Regions from separate parts of the Evansella sp. AB-rgal1 genome, predicted to be linked through region 2. Evidence: a T-box and tRNA genes for the amino acid it is inferred to sense, from the RefSeq annotation. Region 2 holds a T-box; the other holds one or more tRNA genes.
What was found. The T-box of region 2 lies ahead of argS (arginine--tRNA ligase). A T-box ahead of a tRNA ligase gene usually reads a tRNA of that ligase, here a tRNA-Arg.
Positions count from the first base shown of each region.

Region 1 (8,345 bases), on a different contig from region 2:
ATCCATATGCGACGTAAAGTATATCGGAGTAACTTCAACCTTCCCTTTCAACGTACAAATAAGATTCCCCGCCCCATGACCAGTAATAGAAGTAGTATCATCTTCTTTTACATGTACACCTAAACTTTCAAATTTATTTTTTAATACATTTGCAATTTCTCTTTCATATTTTGTTTCAGAGTCTATCTTTACAAGCTCTAAAAATTCGTCTACTAAGCGCTGTTCATTGACCATATGTATATTCCTCCACTAATTTAATATAGACCAGTTTACATTGTATCAAAAAACAAAGAGCAAGTCCTCGAATGGGCTTATATACACCAGTACCCTAATCATCCTTTTCTGGTTCTTCACATAGTTCAGTCAGTACTCCACTGGCATTGCTTGGATGAAGAAATGCGATTGGATGACCCCCTGCACCTATAACCGGCTTTTCATTTATGAGCTTTATCCCCTCATTCTGAAGTTGTTCTAAACGTTTTTCTATATTGACTACAGAATATGCGATATGATGTAGCCCTTCGCCTCTTTTTTCAATAAATTTAGCTACCGGACTATCCTCTGTAAGTGGTTCTAATAATTCAAGCTTACAATCGCCTATAGGTATAAAAGCTACTCTCACTTTTTGAGTTGGTACTTCCACTATTTTTTCTACTTTGAGATGAAGGTTTTGTTCATAAAAGGACAATGCTTTATTTATTGACCTTACTGCAATGCCAATATGATTTACACTTGTGGGTAATTGATTCATTTATAAACCCCCTACAAATTATTTAAATATATTTAATATAAGATTATACAATTAAGTTCGTTACAGAATATTTGATCCCTGCCATCCCTTACGAAAAAATATGTAACTTCTATATATTTATGTAATTCTCTTGTCATACGTGCAGACAAGCAGTAAAATATATAGTAGTACTATGCAAGGAGGTAAGTCACATGCCCCGTAAATATCGAAAAATTATTATTTACCTTATGGTCGCTATCATGTTTTTCGGAACTATTTTAACTGGTTTAGCATTTTTCTAAGAAAACGAAAAACCGAGCAATACCTTTTGCTCGGTTCTTTATCATAATACGACTTTATTTCCTAATTGCCCCTTGCTTCTTCCCTAAATCATCAAAGCTCTCATCACTAGATGTAATAAGGATTTTCATTCCTATTGGTACCTCTTGAAATAATATCTCAACATCCTCATTTTTCATACGTACACAGCCAGCTGTTATATCTTGCCCGATAGATGATGGATTATTTGTACCATGAATTCCATATATGCGTCCGTCAGTATTTTCAGCGTCAAAACCGATCCATCTCGTTCCTAATGGATTTTCCTTCGATCCACCCTCTATATTCTTCTTTCGATAATAAGGATTTTCAGCTTTGACGATGATAGTATGTTCCCCTTCTGGAGTTTTTGCCTCTGCTTTTCCTACAGCTACTTCATAAATTTGTTTTACTTCCCCATCTAGAATGTAAGCTAATTCATGAGACTTTTTATTTACGATAATATAAGGATCACCCACGGATGGATTCACCCCAATTGGCCATATGGGTGATACAACAACAAGAATAGCTAATAAAATCGATTTCACACCTAATCACTGCCTTTTCTTGGTGACATGTTTAAGCTAAACAACCCTATACAGTATAGTTGTTACTGAAGTGCCTGCTTTTATTCATCGAAATACAGAATAATTTTGGATGGGTTTAAACTGTTGTTTTATTAATAAATATTGTTCCATTTCATATACTAAATAAAATAACGACGACCTAGCTTCGAATTCCATTCTTGTTTCTGGAAGTGGCATTTCGTCAAAATTGTTACGTAACTGCTCTAACTTATCAATATATTTTCCTGCAGTATTTTTTGGTGTCACACCTCCACTAAGTTCTTCCATAAAGTTCCCAATCATTTCTCCTTGCCTCACTTGTATTTCTATCTTCGCAAGTAAAGGCATCATCCGTTCAATGATTTCTAATTGTTTCTCTCTCATTTTGAAATAATGATAATATTGGTCTTCATATCGTAATATATGATTGTCCAAATTTTGAATAGCAATGTTCTTCGCGGAGTTTAACAAGCTAGCCGCTTCCGTAATCTCTTTCCCATCCCATTGTCTATCTCCATATTTTATATAGATAGCAAATTCATGAAAGATTTTAGCATATAGCCTTTCTATTTGCTGCTGCTGTTTTTGTAACTCTCTTTCCACACTAGGCATATACGCATTCATAAGCAATGCGCAACCAATACCAATAGATATTAATGCAAATTCATTCATGATTAGTGGAACTGAAACATAACCTGATGCGTAAATATGTAAAATGATGACACAGCTCGTTACAATCCCTTCTTGCGCTTTTAATAAGACCGTTGTAGGAATGAACATTAACAATAATACAGCTAAAGAAATGGGGTGATATCCTATAAGTTCAAATAAAATGGCAGCATAAAATAACCCGATTGAACATGCTAAAAAACGGACATATGATAATTGAAACGATTTTCTTCTTGTTTTATGTATACATAAGATTGTTATAATTCCTGCTGAAGCAAAAAATTCGAGCTGAAAAGCTTGAGCAATTGCAATCGCAATTGCTGCACCTAATGCAGTTTTTAATGTTCGATAACCAATTTTGAACATGCTATGTCACTCCAAAAAAAATATAGTAACAACTTTAATTATTATGGTTCTCATTATAGTGTACCCTGAAAATACTCTGTAAATTAGAGGTCAAACTATATAGTATTACTAACTTTGTTCGTTTGTATTCCATTCGCTTCTGTCCACTCCTTTCCGTGAGGAGCTGTCGAGCCAACTTCACGACTTCGTCTGCTACCGTGTCTCGCCTCTGCTCTGCTTCCCACAGGAGTTCGTGGACTTACGCTCATTCCATATAAAGTCGATGTTACTAAAGCATCTAATAACGTTTTTTCCGCCATGGTGCAAATTTCACTGGCATGCAGGTCTCCGTGAAAATAAGCTTCTTCTATAAAAAAAACTCCAGTAAAAAACTGGAGTTTGTTGTATATGTATGGCGCGCCCACCAGGATTCGAACCCAGAACGCGAGAGCCGAAATCTCGTGTGATATCCATTTCACCATAGGCGCTTAGTTGGACTACTAATCAACCGTACTATAGGAGTATAGCAATCCAAACAAAAAAAATCAAGTATTCTTTTTAACTATTCACATCATCTTGAAACATATTTTCAAACCGCTCATTCATTTGATCTTCCGTGTATCCTTTTTCTGCTAACCTTGCAGTAAAATTCTGAGCCCAAAGAGATAATCTTTGTGCGATTTTTTGATACTTTTTCATAAGAGAACCTTTTGATTCTTTTGCTCTTGCTTCTGCATTTGACATAACATTTTCAGAAATAAACAGAGCTTTCCAAAGCAATTCCTCATCAAACTTATCAGCATTATCGTTAAAATAATCAATTACTTTTTTATAATAATTGTCAAATTCTTCGAAACTTATCTCTTCCTCCATATTTAAATAAATATGTATTTGTTTATACAGTTCCTTCATTTTCTTCACTCCACTTCTTTCTTAACTAAGTTAAAATTATAGCATAAGAAAAAAACAAATTCCAAAAAATACTTGAAATTTGTTTTTTTCAGATCATTATTTTGAAAAGTATTGCTCAAAAGCCTTTTCTAATTTTTGAACTACTTCAATTGGTTCATGACCTTCAATTTCATGTCTTTCAACCATTGCTTGTATCTCTCCATCTTTGAGTAAAGCAAAAGACGGAGATGACGGTTCATATCCTTTAAAATAGGATCTAGCTTGAGCAGTAGCTTCTTTATCTTGACCAGCAAACACTGTTACATAGTTATCTGGTTGCACTTCAAAATTTTTCATATAGGCAGCGGAAGGTCTAGCAATTCCTCCTGCACATCCACATACAGAATTTATCATTACGAACGTTGTACCAGTGTTTTTAAAAACATTGTCTACTTCCTCAGGTGTTTTCAATTCTTGATACCCAGATTGAACCATTTCTTTTCTAGCTGTTTGTACAACATCGTTCATAAACATTTGAAAATCCATACCCTTACACCCTTTCTTATTTCTAGCACTTATCTTTATTTTACACTTTAAGAATATTGATTACCATGTTTTTGCTTACATTTTTGTATTATCATACCGATAATTAACCAGTACTATGTAATTATTCAAGAAAGTACCCGCTATCATTTATCATAGCGGGTAAAAGTAATATAACTATTGTAGAGCCGTTTTTAGAGCTTCGATATTTTTACGCATTAAACTAAAATAATCTTCTCCAGCCTCTACTTCTTCTGGTTGTAATGTTTCTAGGTTGTGTAGGTATAATGTTTCTACTCCTACTTCGTCTCGAATGGTATTAGCAATAGCAGACGGAATATTCTGTTCCACTAGAATAAAGTTAATATTATTTGTCTCTAGTAGTTCAATAATGTTTTGTACTTGTCTTGCTGTAGGTTCATTCGTTGGTGAAATTCCAGAAATACCAATTTGGTGAATATGGTAACGATCATCCCAGTAACCATAACCTGCGTGCGATACTACAAAAGAATCCTTTGAAATTTCTTCCTTCAATTTAATAAACTCTTGATCAAGATCTTCCAGTTCATGCTTTAATGTATCAAAATTTTCTTCAAAAACATCATGTAATTCCGGTCGAAGTTCAACTAAAGCATTTTTAATGTTTTCTGCGATTGTAATAGCTCGAATTGGGTCAAGCCATACGTGTGGATCTTCATCACCATGTGAATGATTGTGATCATGGTCATCGTGGTCGTCGTTGTGATCATGGTCATCATTATGGTTATGATCGTCATTGTGATCATGGTCATCATTATGGTTATGATCGTCATTGTGATCATGGTCATCATTATGGTTATGATCATCGTTGTGATCATGGTCATCATTATGGTTATGATCATTGTTGTGATTATGGTCATCATTATGGTTATGATCATCGTTGTGATCATGGTCATCATTATGGTTATGATCATCGTTGTGATCATGGTCATCATTGTGATCGTCATTGTGATCATGGTCATCATTGTGGTTATGATCATCGTTGTGATCATGGTCATCATTGTGATCGTCATGTCCATTGTCATGATCGTGATCATATCCAATTAACGAAATTCCTGTTGAAGCAGTAAGAATAGCAACATCATGTGACTCTAGTGTTTCTTTAATACGCTCTGCAAACCCTTCGAATCCTGCACCATTATAAATAAATAAATCACCTTCAGCGATTTCAATCATTTGTCTCGCTGTCGGTTCAAAGGAATGTGCATCTGCCCCAGCTGGTATAATATTAGTTACTTCTACAAATTCCCCACCAATACGTTTCGTAAAATCTTCAAATGGGAATAAAGTAGTATAAACTTTTATTTGTTCCACGATATCTTCATCGTTATTCGATTGACCTGCTTCCCCTTCATTTTGTCCACATGCTGTAAGTATCATTGATAGTACTAACATAAATGATAATAAAATACATAATCTTTTCATCATTTTCCCCTCTCATTTCGTAATCATTACGTTTTATCAAACCCAAATAGGATTATAACTTACATTATCATATTTGTAAATAAGAATGACTACGATTAATAGAGGGATTTTTACATATTCATATTTATAAGAAGTTCACGGTACACTTCGTTCCATTCTTTTGAAAGGTTTATAATTTCAGGTAATATATTTTTTATTTTTTCATTATCTCTACTTTTTACTACTTCCATAAATTCTTCATGAATGCGTTCATGTTTTACCTTCCATTCACCATCAATTTGTGTAAAATCAAATGTTTTACCTTCTTTTTTCATTTCTCTCATCTTCTTTAAAATCGCTTCTTTTTCACGATTAATTTCAATCCACTCTTCTTTTAATTCTGGTCGATGTTTTTCAACCAACAACTCATAGTAATATTGTAAATGTATTTTTATAGAATCATGTCTATGAACAATGTCTTGTTTCATTTCCCATTCTTCCATATTACTTTCTTTATTACCTTGGTCCTCGGCAAGAGCATGAATAGGTGTTCCTAACTGCAATATCAAAAAAATAGTTACTAATAATAATCTAAATGGTCTCATGATTTAATCATCCTTCCATATTTTCCATTAGTATGTACGGGAAAATATTACGCTATTCTACGTAAGAAAAATGAAAAAAAGAGGTGTCAATAAGGATTTTACTCTTTGACACTCCCTCTTATTAATTCCTCTCTTCTAAACAGCAAAAAGAGTCCATATATAGATTAATACAAACGTTCATATCCAGGCTGACTTAAATAAATGACATTTCCAACAATGGTTCAATATATAGAAGTATTTTGATTACTCATATTTTCTAAATTTCTTTTGATATGAGCTAAAAACTTCCCACAAATAAGTCCATCTAACACTCGATGATCTAAGGACATACAAAGATTCACCATATGTCGAATCGCTATCGCATCATTTTCCAGAACCACTGGTCGTTTCACTATAGATTCAACCGATAGTATTGCAGCTTGTGGGTAATTTATAATTGGTTGTGATTGAATAGATCCAAACGAACCTGTATTGTTTACTGTAAACGTTCCACCTTGCATATCCTTTTGCTGTAACGAATTAGACCTGACCTTTGATGCAAGTTGATTAATTTCTCTAGCTAATCCTTTAATATTTAATTCATCCGCATGTTTTATTACAGGAACAAATAATTCTTTCTCGGTTGCAACAGCTAAAGAAATATGAACATCCTTGTATTGTATAATTTTATCTCCGGCCCACATAGAGTTTACTTCAGGATATTTCTTTAAAGCATCTACCGTCGCTTTTATGAAAAACGGTAAAAACGTTAGCTTCATGTCTTCTTTCTTATAAAACTCATCTTTTACTTTATTACGATAACGAACAAGTTCTGTTACATCTACTTCAATCATCATCCAAGCATGAGGCGCTTCATGTTTTGATCGAACCATGTTGTTTGCAATAGCTTTTCGTACGTTGGAAACGGGAATTTCTTCTACTCGTCCGGAAGATACAGAAGGTTCCGAAACAGTCCTATCATTGTCTCTTTCCACTCCTACATCCTGTTGCTGTGCAATAGTTTTTACTGATTGATGTTTTGGTACAGCCCCAGAAATTATCGCTAACAGGTCTTTTCTTGTTATCCTTCCTCCACGTCCGGATCCATCAACCAACTCTAAATCGATGTCATTTTCTTGAGCTAACTTCAAAACAGCCGGTGAATATCGCCGTTTATTTGACTTATCTTCTGAAACTAATCCCTTTACAGTCTCGTCAGTTTTAGTAGAAGGATGATTGATCGGACTTTCACTATCCACTTCTCCATCAACACTGATAGTACATATAACTTCTCCAACTGCAATCGTTTCATCCTCGTTTGCAATTAACTGTTCTATCATTCCATTATAAGAAGAAGGAATTTCAGCATTTACTTTATCTGTCATAACTTCTGCTAATGGATCATATTTATTGACTTTATCACCAGGTTTCACAAGCCATTTGGTTATTGTACCCTCTGTTACACTTTCTCCAAGTTGGGGCATTGTAATATTTTTTACCATTTACTTGGTACCTCCTTGAAAAGGTCTAATCTTTCTAAAACTCAGCAAGCTCTTTCATTGCCGCTTCCACTTTATCTGGATTTACCATAAAATATTTTTCCATTGTTGGAGCATAAGGCATTGCAGGAATATCTGGACCTGCTAAACGTTTAATAGGTGCATCTAATTCGAAAAGACAATTTTCTGCAATAATAGCGGAGACCTCACTAATAATACTTCCTTCTTTATTATCTTCTGTTAATAAAAGTACCTTACCTGTTTTCCTTGCAGCTTCAATAATAGCTTCCTTGTCTAATGGGTATACAGTACGTAAGTCAAGGATATGAGCCTCGTATCCTTCTTTCGCTAAGTTTTCAGCAGCTTGCATAGCAAAGTGTACACATAGACCATATGTGATAACAGTAATATCTTCCCCTTCACGCTTCACATCCGCTTTTCCTATAGGAAGTATATAATCTTCTACAGGCACTTCTCCTTTAATAAGTCGATATGCTCGCTTGTGTTCAAAAAACAATATAGGATCATCACTTCGAATAGCAGACTTCAACAATCCTTTTACATCATATGGTGTGGAAGGCATAACAATTTTTAACCCTGGAACATTTGCAAAAATAGCTTCTATAGATTGAGAATGATATAACGCTCCGTGAACACCTCCGCCATATGGGGCACGAATTGTGATAGGACACGTCCAATCGTTATTAGAACGGTACCGTATTTTTGCTGCCTCTGAAATAATTTGATTTATAGCAGG
Region 1 covers NZ_JBGUAU010000002.1:28,241-36,585, reverse strand. Annotated here, with positions in the region: gene ACERII_RS01715 (M20/M25/M40 family metallo-hydrolase) at 1-234, opposite strand, end outside; gene mce (methylmalonyl-CoA epimerase) at 329-751, opposite strand; gene prli42 (stressosome-associated protein Prli42) at 943-1,032, shown strand; gene ACERII_RS01700 (L,D-transpeptidase) at 1,087-1,596, opposite strand; gene ACERII_RS01695 (aromatic acid exporter family protein) at 1,681-2,649, opposite strand; gene ACERII_RS01690 (hypothetical protein) at 2,745-2,948, opposite strand; tRNA gene ACERII_RS01685 (tRNA-Arg) at 3,042-3,116, opposite strand; gene ACERII_RS01680 (hypothetical protein) at 3,187-3,540, opposite strand; gene ACERII_RS01675 (BrxA/BrxB family bacilliredoxin) at 3,637-4,065, opposite strand; gene ACERII_RS01670 (metal ABC transporter solute-binding protein, Zn/Mn family) at 4,240-5,526, opposite strand; gene ACERII_RS01665 (hypothetical protein) at 5,637-6,110, opposite strand; gene ACERII_RS01660 (dihydrolipoamide acetyltransferase family protein) at 6,332-7,591, opposite strand; gene ACERII_RS01655 (alpha-ketoacid dehydrogenase subunit beta) at 7,626-8,345, opposite strand, start outside.
Region 1: it has a tRNA-Arg gene. The T-box ahead of argS (arginine--tRNA ligase) is inferred to sense a tRNA for this amino acid. The anticodon was not compared.

Region 2 (8,345 bases):
TCGTGAAATAGTCCTGACTGCTCACAAGCTGCTTCTCCATCACAAGCTGGTCCAATTCCATTTTTGAAAACTCAAACAGATCATCAATTAACCGATTTAGTTGCTCTGTTTTGGACAAGATCACATTCAAATACCGCTGTTTCATCTCTTCATTTTGCACAATACCATCATTCAACCCTTCCACATACCCCTTGATAGACTGAAGTGGCGTTCTCAAATCGTGCGAAATCGTCGCGATTAATTCCTTTCGATTGTTTTCATAAAGCCGCTGCTTCGCAAAGGATTGCTTCAAATGCTCTCTCATCGTATCAAAACCTTCAATAAATCTCCCTATCTCATCTTTCCGCCGATAGGGAATCTCATAATTCAAGTTTCCTTCCCTCATTTCTTCTGTTGCCGTGTACATTTCCTTCAGAGGATGTAAGATTGTTTTCGAAATGTAGATCGTCCAACCAACAATTAAGATAAGGAGCACAAGAAGCCCACTACTAATACTAATCACAATGACAGAAAGGATCTTATTATAGGTAAGTTCAGAGGATAAATCCAAAGAATCCGACTTGATTTCCAGATTGAGAACCTCCCCGCCGAGCGTCTGCACCTGAGAACGTCGCATCGTAAACAAACTTTGATCACGTTCCTCCCCCTCTACATAATCCGTCGATTGAAATAAGACTTCATCATCCAGCGAGGAGATAATCAGCTCCAAGTGATAAGGCTCTAAGAGCAACTTCATTTCGAGGTAAAACTGCTCCTCATCCCCCTTCTCCAACACATCATAATGACGCAACACCGCTACCGAAATCTCAGAAAGCGCCCGATCAATTCTCTCATTATGTTCACCCTCCAGTTCCTCTAGTTGATAGGAAAAAAAGGACAGCACTCCAAAAAACGATACAATCGGCAGAATAATAATAGACAGAAACGCAAGTATTAATCTAGGTCGCAGCTTCATTACAACGAACTCCCAACAAATTTATATCCAACTCCCCAAACCGTAACTATGAACTTCGGTTGAGAAGGAGTCTCTTCAATCTTCTCTCGTATCTTTCTTATATACACAGTCACCGCATTCATATCTCCATAGCTATCATAACCCCAAATCCGATCAAACAACTGCTCCTTGGAAAACACCTGTCCTTTATTTTTCGCCATAAAATAAAGTAATTGAAATTCCTTTGCCGACAGCTCCACCTTTCTCCCAGACACAGTGACATTGTAGCCCTTTGCATCGATCTTTAAATTCTCCTCCGTTATCATATCTTCTGTTTCCACTGACTTCGACACAGAAAAATCATGAAATCTTCTCAGCTGCGCTTTCATACGAGCTACCAACTCACCAGGACTAAATGGCTTTGCAATATAATCATCCGCACCAATCCCAAGTCCAATAATTTTATCTGTTTCACTCTTCTTCGCACTCATCATAATAATGGGAACATGAGACACTCCCCTGATTTCCCGGCACACATCAATTCCTGACTTTTTCGGAAGCATCACATCTAATACCACCAAGGCCGGCTGCCTATTAGTAAACTCCTGCAATCCCTCTTCCCCATCTTGAGCTAGAACAACTTCATACCCATGAACAAGCAAATAATCTCTGACTAGCTCCCCTATTTCCTTTTCATCTTCTATGATGAGAATCGTATTATTCCTCATTTTTTTCCCCACTTCCTCCTTAAGATCTCCACCTTATTTATCACGAACTTAATCTCTCCTTCTAGTATGCCTCAGGAAAAACAAAGAAGACCTAGCATAACTAGGCTTCTTTATGAATCATTTAGGCTGTTACGTCTCGTTTGTGGAAGATAACCCATGAAATTGCGTGGAAGCAAACAAAGTAAACGAGGAGAACGGTAAGGGAAAACGCCATTGTCATCCCTTCCACTATGGGCACTCCACTAATATATTGATTCAAGTTCGTGTTGGCAAAAAGAATATATTTCACCCAGTCATATTGACTTAATAACATCACGAGCTGCTGTCCCGTAAATAGAAGAAACAGAGATAAACCAATCGCCAAAGAGCTGCTTCGGAAAACGGTGGAAATCATAAAGGCAAAGGTCACCATCATAATCATATCCGCACTATTAAACCCATACAAAGTAAAAATGTGAAGCAACATGTTACGCTCCATCACTTCTCCTCCTTGATAAACGAGATAAGGAAAGTCCATCCCAGAGAAACCAAATAACAACCCTCCTACCACAAACGAAGAAACAAGAATCGTCACTAACATCAGAAGGGCGAAGAGGAATGTGGCAATATACTTGGAAAGCAAGATTTTATAACGTTTTACTGGTCGAATGAGCAAAAGCTTGATCGTACCTGTGGAAAACTCTGTTGCAACGATTCCTGCCGCTATAACAATTACAAAAACAGACGCGATGGCAGTAAAGTCAGGAGAAGAAATCATAAATCCCCAAACAGTCTCCGACTCCACAGGGGGAATATTATTCTCCAGACGATACTCGTTGATGACAACTTGCTCTCGCAGAGGTCTCGTAGCATTACTCCCTACCATTGGCATATTCTCAAATTCACTGATTTGCTCTGCAAGCTGAGCATTCTCTAGTTGAAGCTGTTGCTGCCAGTTGTCTGACGTATCCTGACTTAATAGAAACTTCGAAACCATCCCCCCGATAAGAACAATGAGAATAATCACCCCTATCATAATCCACGTTCCTACCCGTTTATATATTTTCATATTCTCATTCTGAATGAGCCGAATCATTTGATACATGCAGTTCCCCTCCTGTGATCTCCAGAAATTTATCTTCCAGTGTCTTTTGTTCCCCACTAATCCCTGTGATCGTGAAATCATGATTTACAAACAACTTCGTATATTGTGTAATCTTCTCTTCCTTTGTCGTAATCACTAGACTATGACCTTTTATCGTTGCCTGTACGTTTGGATAGTTTTCTCTGAAAAATAGGAGTGCTTTTTCTAACGGCGCTACCTTAAACTCGACCAACATCTGCTGATTTTTATCCACAAGATTATTCACCTTGTCCACACTAACAAGCTTCCCATGATGAATAATGCCAATTCGATCACACATCAACTGCATTTCGGACAAAAGATGACTAGAAACAAATACAGCAATGTTTTCTTCCGCAGCAATCTTTCGAAGATACATCCGAATCTCCCGAATTCCAGCAGGATCCAGCCCATTCGTCGGTTCATCCAGGATCAATAATGTTGGCGAGTGAAGCAGCGCTTGGGCCAATCCCAACCGTTGTCGCATTCCAAGCGAATACGTCTTCACCTTTTCATGAATTCTATCTTTCAAACCAACTAATTGAACAATTTCATCTATCCGTCCTTTTGGAATCACCGGAACCATGCGCGCATAATGAATCAAGTTATCATACCCAGACATAAACTTGTACATTTCAGGATTCTCAATAATTCCACCAATATTAGCAATTGCCTTCTCAAAATTCTTTCTCACAGAATGCCCATTGATGATCACTTCGCCTTCCGTGATACTCATGAGACCAACCATCATTCGAATCGTCGTCGTTTTCCCCGCTCCATTCGGCCCAAGAAACCCAAACACCTCCCCAGCATACAAGTCCAAGGAAATTCCGTGAATAATTGTCGTCCTACCAATCGTTTTTTTTAGATCCCTTATTTGTAAAACAAGGTTCTTCTCACTTCTCTTTGGCGTCCGTTTCTCCATAACACCGTACCCCCTCGTTATTTCTACTCTTAGTATGACCTCCATTACATAAAAACAAATTATAAAGATATTAAAAAAGTATTAAAAGAGGATGTTCAAAAAGTCCGGTAATGCATTAAAGTTTTAACGTACTGGTGGCACCTTAAGGTTAGAAGTAAACAGAAGTATCTCATCTTTCAGGACACCATAATGAGAAAATATCTTCTTGCTTTTTCCATCAAACTTATTTATAATTCCAATAATATAAAATCAAATTCTGCGAAAAAGAGAGTAGTTATGATAATTGTCTGAAGCGAGTTAGGGATGGTGAAAGCCTAATAGACAACACATAATGAAGCGCACTTTGGAGAAACATCCTGAAATCATAGTAGGGAATAGTCGGGTAATGCCCGTTATCAATTTTCAAGAAGGTTTATTTTTTGAACAATAAGAGTGGTACCGCGGGTAATCTCGTCTCTAGCTTAGAGACGGGATTTTTTTGTTTTCAAAAAAAAAAGAAAGGTAAGTGGAAGAAATGGAACTCACGAAGGATTACGCGAAAGAAATTGCTTTTCATTTAGATGGAAAACTAGATTGGAATGAAGTGCTACAATTCATCGAAAAACCGAAATATGAGGAACAAGGAGATCTGGCTTTCCCTTGTTTTGTCCTTGCTAAGACGTTAAAAAAATCGCCAAACAGTATAGCATCCGATTTAGCAGAAAAGCTAGATCATCCACTTTTTGAAAAGGTAGTAGCCGATGGACCTTATGTGAATTGCTTTCTCAACAAAAAATACGTTAGTAAAAAATTTATAAAGTCCATCCTTCAAGCTGGGGAGAGCTATGGCTCACTTGATATGGGGAATGGCCAAAATATCGTGGTAGACTTTTCCTCACCGAATATTGCCAAACCTTTTTCAATGGGGCATCTTAGGTCCACTGTCATAGGGAATTCCCTAGCCAATATTGTGGAAAAGTGTGGATATAAAGCCCTTAGAATCAACCATCTTGGCGATTGGGGCACTCAATTTGGCAAGCTAATCGTGGCCTATAAACGTTGGGGGAACGAGGATAGTGTTAGACAGAATACTATCAAGGAATTATTAGATCTTTATGTGAAATTCCATGTAGAAGCTGAAACCCATCCCATTTTAGAGGATGATGCAAGGCTCTGGTTTAAAAAACTAGAAGATGGTGATAAAGAAGCTTATGACCTTTGGAAATGGTTTCGAGACGAATCACTCAAGGAGTTCTCGAAAATATACGAGTTGTTAGATGTACACTTTGATTCCTTTCAGGGCGAAGCATTTTATAACGACAAAATGGGGGAGACAATGGACACCATACAAAAACTTGAATTGCTCACCCAATCAGATGGTGCAAATGTGGTTGATTTAAAGGAATTTGATGTACCTCCTTGTTTAATACAAAAATCGGATGGCGCTACCCTCTATGCAACAAGAGATCTGACCGCCGCAATCTATCGACATAATCAATATAACTTTGAGAAAACTTTGTACATCGTTGGACACGAGCAGAGCTTGCACTTCAAACAGGTTTTTCTGGTTCTTGAAAAAATGGGCTACGAATGGGCAAAAGGACTGGTTCATATTCCTTTTGGCTTCATCTTAAAAGATGGGAAAAAGATGTCCACAAGAAAAGGAAAAGTTGTTTTACTAGAAGAAGTGATAAAGGAAGCAATGGAGCTAGCGCAAAGTAATATTGATATGAAAAACCCTGACCTCGAAAAGAAAGAAGAAGTTGCAAAGATGGTAGGAGTAGGAGCGATTATTTTCCACGACCTGAAAAACGAAAGACAAAACAATGTAGAATTCTCGCTAGAAGAGATGCTACGTTTCGAGGGAACGACAGGACCATACGTCCAATATACACACGCAAGAGGATGTTCCATCCTTAGAAAAGCGAGTGTTGATGTTAGCTCGTTGAAAATCAGCGGATTAGATGACCAATATAGCTGGCCGGTGATCAAATCACTGATGGAGTTCCCCAATGTCGTGAAAAAAAGCTTCACTCAAACTGAACCATCGCACATTGCGAAATATCTAATCGGTCTAAGCCAAGACTTCAACAAATACTACACTAACGTAAAAATCCTATCTCCAGACGAGCAACAGGAAAGCAGATTAGCTTTGGTGAAAACTGTTACCTTCGTTTTAAAAGAAGGCTTACGACTTCTCGGAATAAAAGCACCGGATAAGATGTAGGAAACGGTATTCCCACTTGGTCCATAAAAGCTTTATTATCCGTGTTAAAAAGACCCAACACAGTAATAGGAAGAATAAAAAGAGGGCGTTCAAAAGATTCTTTATCCTTTTTGAGCCCCTCATTCATAGTTTTTCCTGATTACTCCAACAACTTGATTATCTAACTCTAGCTCTATTACTAAGTAATCATCATCTTTTCGAGTGGTGCTAGGCACCTAAACCTAGAATTTTCACTGATGCTTCTATTTTTCAATCTCTAGAAAACTAAACCCCTCCCGCATTCGTCAGGGAGGGGGAAAAGCTTAGCTATTCAAAAGTATTTAAACCTATTCCAGTTATCACCTATCTAGTAATCTTGATAGTTAATAATATACTCTAGTTTTTTTATCAAGCATTTCACCGTAGTTTAATATCCTATAATAAAAGAGATTAGTTGAGATATAACGATTACGCTACTCCTTTACTAGTATAAAAGTCTACTAAATTAGAGGACTTGTAATTTCCTTTAAGTCGTCTTGAAGGAAAGTTAAACCTGGTATTGTAAACGTTCCTGCATTAATAGCGAAGTGATTAATAATTAAATCAGGGTCACCTGGATGATCAACTCTTAATTCATAATGGAAGGGAGCTACATTAGTAGTAAAGATTCTAAGTGTATTTGGTGGAACGGTTACAGTCTGGTCACTTAATACAGTAGGAACTGCAGTGTTGTTCCAGTCAATGATCTGAAATCTAAGAGTTTTAGTATCTGAGCTAAGGTTAACTACTTCCATGTGAGCTGCCGTTTGGTCAACAGCTGTGTTTAAAACTCCTGTTGATAATATTTTGGGCTCTACTTTACCGTTGCCAGGTTTACCCTTTCTATCTTTTTTATCTAATATCGAAGACAGATTTACATTAACAACAGGATTTCCTACATTAGATATATTATCAAGATCCGTAAGTGATTGTGTTTGTTGTTGTTCTTGCCGCTGTTGTTGTTGTTTGATTCTTGATACATTCAATTCTATTAGACTCTGCAATAAAGAATTAAAATCATTATTAGCCATATTTGGCTCACTCCCTTTACTAGTTTTGTTAATTCTCTTTATACTATTCAATTATTCTATGCGAGTCTGTATGGTTGTCCGGTGTAAATTGCACATTTTTTACAAGCTAGAGTTAATAGAGAAAATGACTATTCAAATTATGTGAAAGTCTTATGTGTCACTCCGAATTCTTTAGTAGTAACCCCATTATCTAAACTTTTCTAAACACATAGTTTATACATAATGTCATATAAAGTTTTTCCACATTTCTCCTCCACCATTATTTTATTGTCATTAATATTCATAATGAATCCTACCTAACTCGCCCTTAATCTTTCACCTGTCACGATTATTTCTTAAAAATAACAGGACATAGCCTTAGTAGTAAGGTAAAAATATAGTAGTAAATATACATCTTCTTTTTTATTTAATTCCTAAAATAAGCTGCTGTTCCCAGCACAGTAAGCATTTGGGGACTTGTGTTCAGGCAGCTAGTAGATAGCACTTCCTCCCGACTTATGATAGTCTCAATTTATTACCGAAAGGGGAGTTACCTATGAGCATATCCGTTCCAGAAAGAACACTTCACGATGGTTTGACATTGCCGGTAATTGGTTTAGGTACATACGCACTGAAGGGAAATCAAGGGGTTAGTGCGATACAACACGCAATTGATTCTGTGGGGTATCGTCTATTAGATTCTGCTTATAACTACGAAAACGAAGGAACAGTGGGAGAAGCTGTTCGACGTTGCTCTGTAACAAGAGACGAATTGATCATCACTTCCAAATTACCTGGCCGTTATCACAACTATAATCTTGCTATCAGCACCATCGAAGAATCTTTGTACCGGGCGAACCTAGATTATTATGATCTCTACCTCATCCACTGGCCCAACCCTAATCAGGATCTATATGTAGAGGCTTGGCAAGCACTTATTGATGCGAAAAAACAAGGACTTATCCACTCCATCGGTGTTTGTAATTTCTTACCTCAACATATAGAGCGCCTTGTTCACGAAACAAGTGTGAAGCCAAGCATCAATCAAATAGAGTTGCATCCCTATTTTAATCAAGCATCCCAAAGAGAATGGCATGAACAACATCAAGTGGCAACCCAATCTTGGAGCCCATTAGTACGAGGAAACGACGTGTTACAACATAACGAACTTCTGCAGATCGGGAGTTCTCATAACAAAACCGTTTCCCAAGTAATCTTACGATGGCATTATCAACTAGGGGCTATTTCTATTCCGAAGTCCGCTACTCCCGAAAGACAACTGGAAAACATCTCGATCTTTGACTTTTCCCTTTCTCCATCGGAAATGAACAGTATCTCCGCGTTAACAAAGCCAGATGGAAGGATTCATAATCAAGACCCTGCGGTTTATGAGGAGTTTTAACTATTTCCGCATGAAATTAG
Region 2 covers NZ_JBGUAU010000020.1:45,833-54,177, reverse strand. Annotated here, with positions in the region: gene ACERII_RS16985 (sensor histidine kinase) at 1-955, opposite strand, end outside; gene ACERII_RS16980 (response regulator transcription factor) at 955-1,662, opposite strand; gene ACERII_RS16975 (ABC transporter permease) at 1,784-2,746, opposite strand; gene ACERII_RS16970 (ABC transporter ATP-binding protein) at 2,715-3,689, opposite strand; T-box leader at 3,939-4,150, shown strand; gene argS (arginine--tRNA ligase) at 4,204-5,895, shown strand; gene ACERII_RS16960 (hypothetical protein) at 6,375-6,944, opposite strand; gene ACERII_RS16955 (aldo/keto reductase) at 7,480-8,325, shown strand.